2 regions of the Streptomyces sp. NPDC051909 genome follow, and region 2 is predicted to be linked to the other one. Evidence: riboswitches for the same ligand, from Rfam matches in the RefSeq annotation. Region 2 holds a riboswitch; the other holds the start of a gene.
What was found. A riboswitch is a leader RNA that binds a small molecule or an ion and turns the genes downstream of it on or off. The one in region 2 is predicted to bind cobalamin.
Positions count from the first base shown of each region.

Region 1: linked by a shared signal. The riboswitch ahead of AB0M18_RS08370 (ABC transporter substrate-binding protein) and the one ahead of AB0M18_RS04980 (ribonucleoside-diphosphate reductase subunit alpha) in region 2 are both predicted to bind cobalamin.

Region 1 is NZ_JBFAYA010000004.1:184,035-187,605, forward strand. Features, by position in the region: gene AB0M18_RS08365 (iron chelate uptake ABC transporter family permease subunit) at 1-756, opposite strand, end outside; gene AB0M18_RS08370 (ABC transporter substrate-binding protein) at 753-1,835, opposite strand; cobalamin riboswitch at 1,924-2,087, opposite strand; gene AB0M18_RS08375 (hypothetical protein) at 2,165-2,827, opposite strand; gene htpX (zinc metalloprotease HtpX) at 2,847-3,571, opposite strand, start outside.
Region 2 is NZ_JBFAYA010000002.1:444,129-447,699, reverse strand. Features, by position in the region: gene AB0M18_RS04980 (ribonucleoside-diphosphate reductase subunit alpha) at 1-2,002, opposite strand, end outside; cobalamin riboswitch at 2,147-2,303, opposite strand; gene AB0M18_RS04975 (GNAT family N-acetyltransferase) at 2,338-2,847, opposite strand; gene mctP (monocarboxylate uptake permease MctP) at 2,923-3,571, opposite strand, start outside.

The sequences.
Region 1 (3,571 bases), on a different contig from region 2:
CAGGAGCGCCGTCACGCACAGCAGCACCACCCGGGTCCGGGCCACCGAGACGCCGAGCGAGGCCGCCGCGTCCTCGCCGAACGCGAAGGCGTCCAGGGTTCGCGCGTACCCGCCGCAGATCAGCAGCGCCGCGGCGAGCACGGCCGCGCAGACCACGACATCCGTCCACCCCGCCCCCGTCAGCGAGCCCAGCAGCCAGAACAGCACGCCCCGTGTCGTCTCCGCGTCCGCCGCCGTCATCACGACGAACGACGTCAGCGCGGAGAAGAGCTGCATCGCGGCCACCCCGGCGAGCACCACCCGGTCCGTCGACCCGCCGAGGACATGGCTGAGGAACAGCACCAGCGCGAAGGAGAGCACCGCGCCCACGAACGCACCGCCGGTCACCGACACGGCGCCCCCGCCCACCCCGAGGACGACGACCGCGACCGCGCCCGTCGACGCGCCCGAGGACACCCCGAGCACGAAGGGATCGGCGAGCGGATTGCGCAGCAGCGACTGCATCACCGCGCCGCAGACGGCAAGTCCCGCACCGCACACGGCGGCGAGCAGCGTACGGGGCAGGCGCAGGTTCCAGACGATGCCGTCCCGGATCGGGCTCAGAACCGCCGTGTCCCCCGTGCCCAGATGTGTGACGAGCACCGACCACACATCGGCCACGGAGATGTCCGCCGGGCCGATCGTGATCGCGGCGGCCACCGACACGCACAGCAGCGCCAGCCCGCCCGTTCCCGAGAGGACGGCGACGCGGCTCACTTGGCGAGCCCGTACGCCCGCAACGCCGCCGCGACCTTCTCGACGCCCTCGACCGTCCGCACGGTCGGGTTCATCGCCTGGCCGCTGAGGATCACGTACCGCTTCCCCTTCACCGCCGTCATGTTCTTCGTGACCGGATGCGACTCCAGGAACTCGATCTTCTTCGCGGCACTCTCCGCCGACTGCGCCTTCCGCGTCAGATCGGCGATCACCAGCACATCGGGATCGCGGTCGGCGACCGTCTCCCAATTGATCTGCGGCCACTCCTCCTTGGTGTCGTCGAAGACGTTCCGCACCCCGAGGGTGGTGCTGACGATCCCGGGCGCGCCGCAGCACCCGGCCATGTACGGACCCTGCGAGTCCGAGAACCAGTAGAGGACGGACGCGCCGCCGAAGTCCGCGCCGGCGCGGGCCTTCACCACGCGTGCCTTCAGCTCGCCGATCAGCTTCTCGCCGCGCTCCGGCACGCCGAACACCCGCGCCAGGTCACGGATCTCCCGGTACACCGTCTCCATCGTCAGCGGCCGGGTCCGGACGCCGTCGCCGTCCCCGCTGTTGTCCTTGTCGACGCAGTCGGTGGGGGAGAGATACGTGGGGACGCCCAGCTGGGCGAAGCGCTCGCGCGGCGCCACGCCGCCCTTGCCGAGGGTGTAGAGGAAGGAGGCGCTGACGAAGTCCGGCTCGGTGTCGAGCACGTTCTCGAAGGAGGGGTAGCGGTCGGCGAGCCGGGGTACGGAGGCGTTCGCCTTCTCCAGGCCCTTCAGGACCGGGTCCGTCCAGGTCGCCGTGCCCACCATCCGGTCGGCGAGGCCGAGCGACAGCAGGATCTCGGCCGAACCCTGGTCGAGCGCCACGGCCCGGCGCGGCGGCGCGGTGAAGGTGACCCGCTGCCCGCAGTTCTCCAGGGTGACCGGATAGCCGGCCTTGGCATCCCCCTTGGCGGAAGAGCCGGACGATCCGGCGGACCCGGACGGTCCGGGGGCGGCCGGGTCGCCGGTGCCGCAGCCGGCGGCCAGCACGGCCCCGGTCACGAGCAGCACGGCGGAACGAAGGGCACGGGCGGGGAGTGCGAGGGGCACGCGGGAATCCTCTGCGTCCACGGCTCATACGCGGAGCCTGTCGTAGGTCATCCCCGGACGACGTCGGTACCGTGCCGGGGCCGCCAGCAGGTCTTCGGACTCGGGGTCACTCGGACGGAACGCCTTCCCGGGTCGTACGCCGTACGTCGCACGTCATGCGTGACCGCACGTGACGCGGCTGCCCCAGTGGCCGATGCCCCGCCCGTCACCCTCACCGCTGCGCGTCAGCTCCGGATTCCCACCGGATTCCCTGACCCGTGCACAGGACGGCCGCTCACGCGGAGTCCGTGCGGAGGTACGACTGGCCCGGGCAAACTACCACAGGGCGATCATGGTCCGGGCGGCCGGTCCGCCCCGTCCGGCCCCGCCCCGCCGAGCCCCGGAGCGCCCCACACCGGGAACCACCGCTCCATGTCCGGCTCCAGTGCCAGGTCGCCCGCGAGCAGCGCCCTGACCTGCAACTCCAGCGCGTTGTCGCGGGTCTCGGCACGATCCGGACGCGGTGCGAAGGGATAGAAGGTGCCGCGCTTGTAGAGGTAGACGAGCGCCAGGTCGCGCGCCCGGTGTTCGCCGGCCCCGGGCGCGCGGAACGCGGTCAGGGAGCAGAGCAGATTCGGCCCGAAGCCCGCCTCCTCAAGCAGCGAATTGACCGCGTGCAGGTCGTTGACCAGCGTGATCAGGTCCTCGGCGGGGCGGCGGACGGTGAGCCAGGTGTAGCCGTACGCGTCCGGGGTGTACGTCACGGGCGCCGTGCCGCCCGTCGCGCCGGGCGGCCCCGCCGCCCCCGCCGCGTCGAGCAGCTCCCGTACCTCCTCCTTCAACCGCGCGAAGGCCCCGCCCTCCACCGCCGCGAAACACACCGACCCCGCGCCCGTCGGCACGAAGCCGGTGCCCGCCTGGAGGGTGAGGGCCGCGGCCGGAAGCCCGAAGAGCCGGTCGAGATCCGGCCGTACCGGCCGGCTGCGCCCGAGGATGCTGTCGAGGAGTCCCACCGCCGTGCCGCCTCCCGCCTCACGCCTCGCCGAGCTGCGCCGAGATCCGCGCCAGCTGTTCGAGCCGCTGCTCCAGGGTGGGGTGGCTGGAGAGCAGCCGGCTCAGGCTCTCCTTCGAGGAGAACGCCGGCGCGAACCAGAAGGCGTTGTACGGCTCCGCCTTGCGCAGGTCCTTCGTCGGGATCCGGGCCATCTCGCCGCTCACCTTGGTGAGCGCGGACGCCAGCGCCGACGGGCGGCCGGTGAGCAGTGCGGCGGCCCGGTCCGCGGCCAGCTCGCGGTAGCGGGAGAGCACCCGGGTGAGGAGGAAGCTCACGATGTACACGGCCGCGCTGACGACCGGCACGAGGAGCACGGCGACGCCCATCGCGCTGTCCCGGCTGCGCCCGAGGCCGCTGTAGAGCGCGACGCGGGTCATCACCCCGGCGAGGACACCGAGGAAGGAGGCGATCGTCATGACCGCGACGTCGCGGTGCGCCACGTGCGACATCTCGTGCGCGAGGACCCCCTCCAGCTCCTCCGGCTCCAGGCGCCGCAGCAGGCCCGTCGTCACGCAGACCAGCGCGGTCTTCTCGCCGCGCCCGGTGGCGAACGCGTTCGGCACGTCGCTCTCCGCGATCGCCACCTTCGGCTTCGGCATGTCGGCGAGCGCGCAGATCCGGTCGACGGTGCCGTGCAGCTCCGGTGCCTGCTCGCGGGTCACCTCGCGCGCGCCCATGCCGAGCGCGGCGATCTTGTCGCTGA
Region 2 (3,571 bases):
GCAGCGCCTCGCGGGTCTGCGCGTCCCACACGCCGAGCTCCTTGAGCTCCGCGACCAGGTACGAGTTGACCTGGAGGAACTCGCCGGACAGCGTCTCGCGCTTGAACAGGTTGGAGACCTGCGGCTCGATGCACTCGTAGACGCCGGCGATCGAGGCGATCGTCGCGGTCGGGGCGATGGCGAGGAGGAGGGAGTTGCGCAGGCCGGTCGACGCGATCCGCGCGCGCAGCGCGGCCCAGCGCTCCGGCCAGTTGAGCTCGACGTCGTAGTGGTCGGGGTGCAGCACGCCTCGGGCCGTGCGGGTCTTCTCCCAGGCGGGCAGCGGGCCGTTGCGCTCGGCCAGGTCGGCGGAGGCCTCGTACGCGGCGAGCATGATCCGCTCGGCGATGCGGGTCGACAGGGCGCGGGCTCCGGCCGAGTCGAAGGGGAGCTTCAGCTTGAAGAAGACGTCCTGGAGGCCCATCGCGCCCAGGCCGACCGGGCGCCACTTGGCGTTGGAGCGGCCGGCCTGCTCGGTCGGGTAGAAGTTGATGTCGACGACCCGGTCGAGGAAGGTGACGGCCGTGCGGACGGTCTCGTCGAGCCGGTCCCAGTCGAGGTCGCCCGTCTCCTGGAGCACGAAGGCGCCGAGGTTGACCGAGCCGAGGTTGCACACGGCGGTCTCGCCGTCGTCGGTGACCTCGATGATCTCGGTGCACAGGTTCGAGGAGTGCACGACCGTGCCGGGCTCGGCGGTCTGGTTGGCGGTGCGGTTGGAGGCGTCCTTGAAGGTCATCCAGCCGTTGCCGGTCTGCGCGAGGGTGCGCATCATCCGGCCGTACAGGTCCCGGGCCGGCATGGTCTTGCGGGCCAGGCCCGCCGCCTCGGCCCTGCGGTAGGCGGCGTCGAACTCCTCGCCGTACAGGTCGACGAGCTCGGGCACGTCGGCCGGGGAGAACAGCGACCACTCGCCGTCCGCGTCGACCCGGCGCATGAACTCGTCCGGGATCCAGTGTGCCAGGTTGAGGTTGTGGGTGCGGCGGGCGTCCTCGCCGGTGTTGTCGCGGAGCTCCAGGAACTCCTCGATGTCCGCGTGCCAGGTCTCCAGATAGACGGCGGCGGCGCCCTTGCGGCGGCCGCCCTGGTTCACGGCGGCGACGGAGGCGTCGAGGGTCTTCAGGAACGGGACGATGCCGTTGGAGTGCCCGTTGGTGCCGCGGATCAGCGAACCGCGGGCGCGGATGCGGGAGTAGGCGAGGCCGATGCCGCCGGCGTGCTTGGACAGGCGCGCGACCTGGTGGTAGCGGTCGTAGATGGAGTCCAGCTCGTCCAGCGGGGAGTCGAGCAGGTAGCAGGACGACATCTGCGGGTGGCGGGTGCCGGAGTTGAAGAGGGTGGGGGAGGACGGCAGGTAGTCGAGCCGGCTCATCAGCCCGTACAGCGCCGTGACCTCGTCGAGCGCGCGGGCCGAGTCGTTCTCGGCGAGGCCGGAGGCGACGCGCAGCATGAAGTGCTGCGGGGTCTCGATCACCTTGCGGGTGATCGGGTGCCGGAGCAGATAGCGCGAGTACAGCGTGCGCAGACCGAAGTAGCCGAAGCGGTCGTCGGCGGCCGGGTCGATCGCCGCGTCGAGGCGCTCCGCGTGCAGCGCGACGAAGTCGGCGGTGCGGTCGGCGATCAGGCCCTCGCGGTGGCCGACGGCGACGGAGCCGGAGAAGGACACGGCGCCCTGACCGGCCGCCTCCTCGGTGATCGTGATGGTCAGGAGCCGGGCGGCGAGCCGGGAGTACGCCGGGTCCTCGGCGATCAGGCCGGCGGCGGCCTCGGTGGCCAGCTCGCGCAGTTCCGCCGCGTCCGAGCCGGGGTGCCGGCCGCGCAGCGCGGCGGCGGCGACCCGGCCGGGGTCGGTGTCCGGGAGGTCGGCGGTCAGCTCGGTCAGGGTCCGCAGCAGCGCGGTCCCGGGGCCGTCGCTGTCGACGGCGGAAGCCTGGGCCGAAGCCGGATCGGCGGGCGCGATGGTCACGTGGGGGCTCTCCCTCGCTCGGCTCGGGGCCAGGGCGGGGGAGGCGGGAAACGACGGGCCTCCGTGGCGTACGTACGCACACGGCGGCACCGCGTCCACCGGCCCACTCCGCGAGGCCCGGACGTCTGTGGCACCCGGAACGGACGGACCGGGCGCACCATCGGCAGGTCTTCGGACTCTCTCCGCGCGAAAAGCGCGAAGTGCACCGTTGCGGGACAGTTCCGGATTTCCACCGGATTCCCCTGCGGCGACAGCGAGGACGAGCATACATGTGGGGGGCGCCGATCGCGGCACCCCCCACATGTTGTGTGTCGTCTGACGAGCCGTCTGGATTCCTACAACTCCAGGGCGTAGCAGAGCAGCAGGAAATCGGGCTGCTCGGGAATGGGGGCCCAGTCCCGTTCCGGAGCGCGGCGGAAGCCCAGGCGCTCGTATATGCGGTGCGCGGTGCGCATCTCGGGCTGGGTGGACAGCACGATCCTCTCGCAGCCCTCCACGGCCCGCGCGCGCTCGACACAGGCCCGGACGAGGGCCTCGCCGACGCCTCGGCCGCGGGCCGCCCGGTCGACGGCCAGCATCCGGATCTCGGTCTCGCCGGGGCGGGCGCGGTCGCCCATCACGCCGGGGGCCGGGACGAAGGTCACGCCGCCGAGGACGGCGCCGTCCGCGTCCACGGCGGCGAGCACCTCGGCCACCTCGACCCGTCCGGCCACGTTCCGCAGATGCCCGTAGTACCAGTCGTCCGCGCCATGGAGGAGGAACCCGTCGTCGAGGTAGGCCCGGCCGGTGATCTCGCCGAGGGTCTCGTACTCCTCGGGCCGTACAGGTCTGATCGTGAAGTCCATGCACGTCAGTGTGCCCTTGACGCACCCGCGCCCGCCCCCGGGATTTCGGGGACGGGCGCGGGCTCATGCGCGGTGTCAGTGACCGGCGGCGCCGACCTTCGGCAGGTCGGTGGCGACGCCCGCGTCACCCGCGTCGGCGGTGTAGTCCGCCGGGGAGGTCTCGTCGACGCCCTCGGGGGCCTTGACGGCCTTGAGGACGAAGGTGAGGACCACGGTGACGAGCACGTTGAGGACGAAGGCGGTGAGGGCGATGTAGCCCATCTCGCCGATGCCCGGGATCTCCGCGGCGGAGCCGCCGAAGTGCTTCTGGGTCGGGCTCGCGACGCCGTACGCGGCGAACGTGCCGTAGATCATGCCGACCGCCCAGCCGGCGAGCAGTGCCCAGCGGTGCATCCAGCGGGTGAACAGACCGCCGACCAGGGCCGGGAAGGTCTGCAGGATCCAGATGCCGCCGAGCAGCTGGAAGTTGATCGCGACGGTCTTGTCCATGGTGAGGACGAAGATCAGCGCGCCGACCTTCACCAGGAGCGAGACCAGCTTGGAGACCTTGGTCTCCTGCGCGGGGGTCGCGTCGCGCTTGATGAAGTCCTTGTAGATGTTGCGGGTGAAGAGGTTGGCCGCGGCGATCGACATGATCGCGGCCGGCACGAGCGCGCCGATGCCGATGGCGGCGAAGGCCACGCCCGCGAACCAGTCGGGGAACATGTTCTCGAAGAGCTGCGGG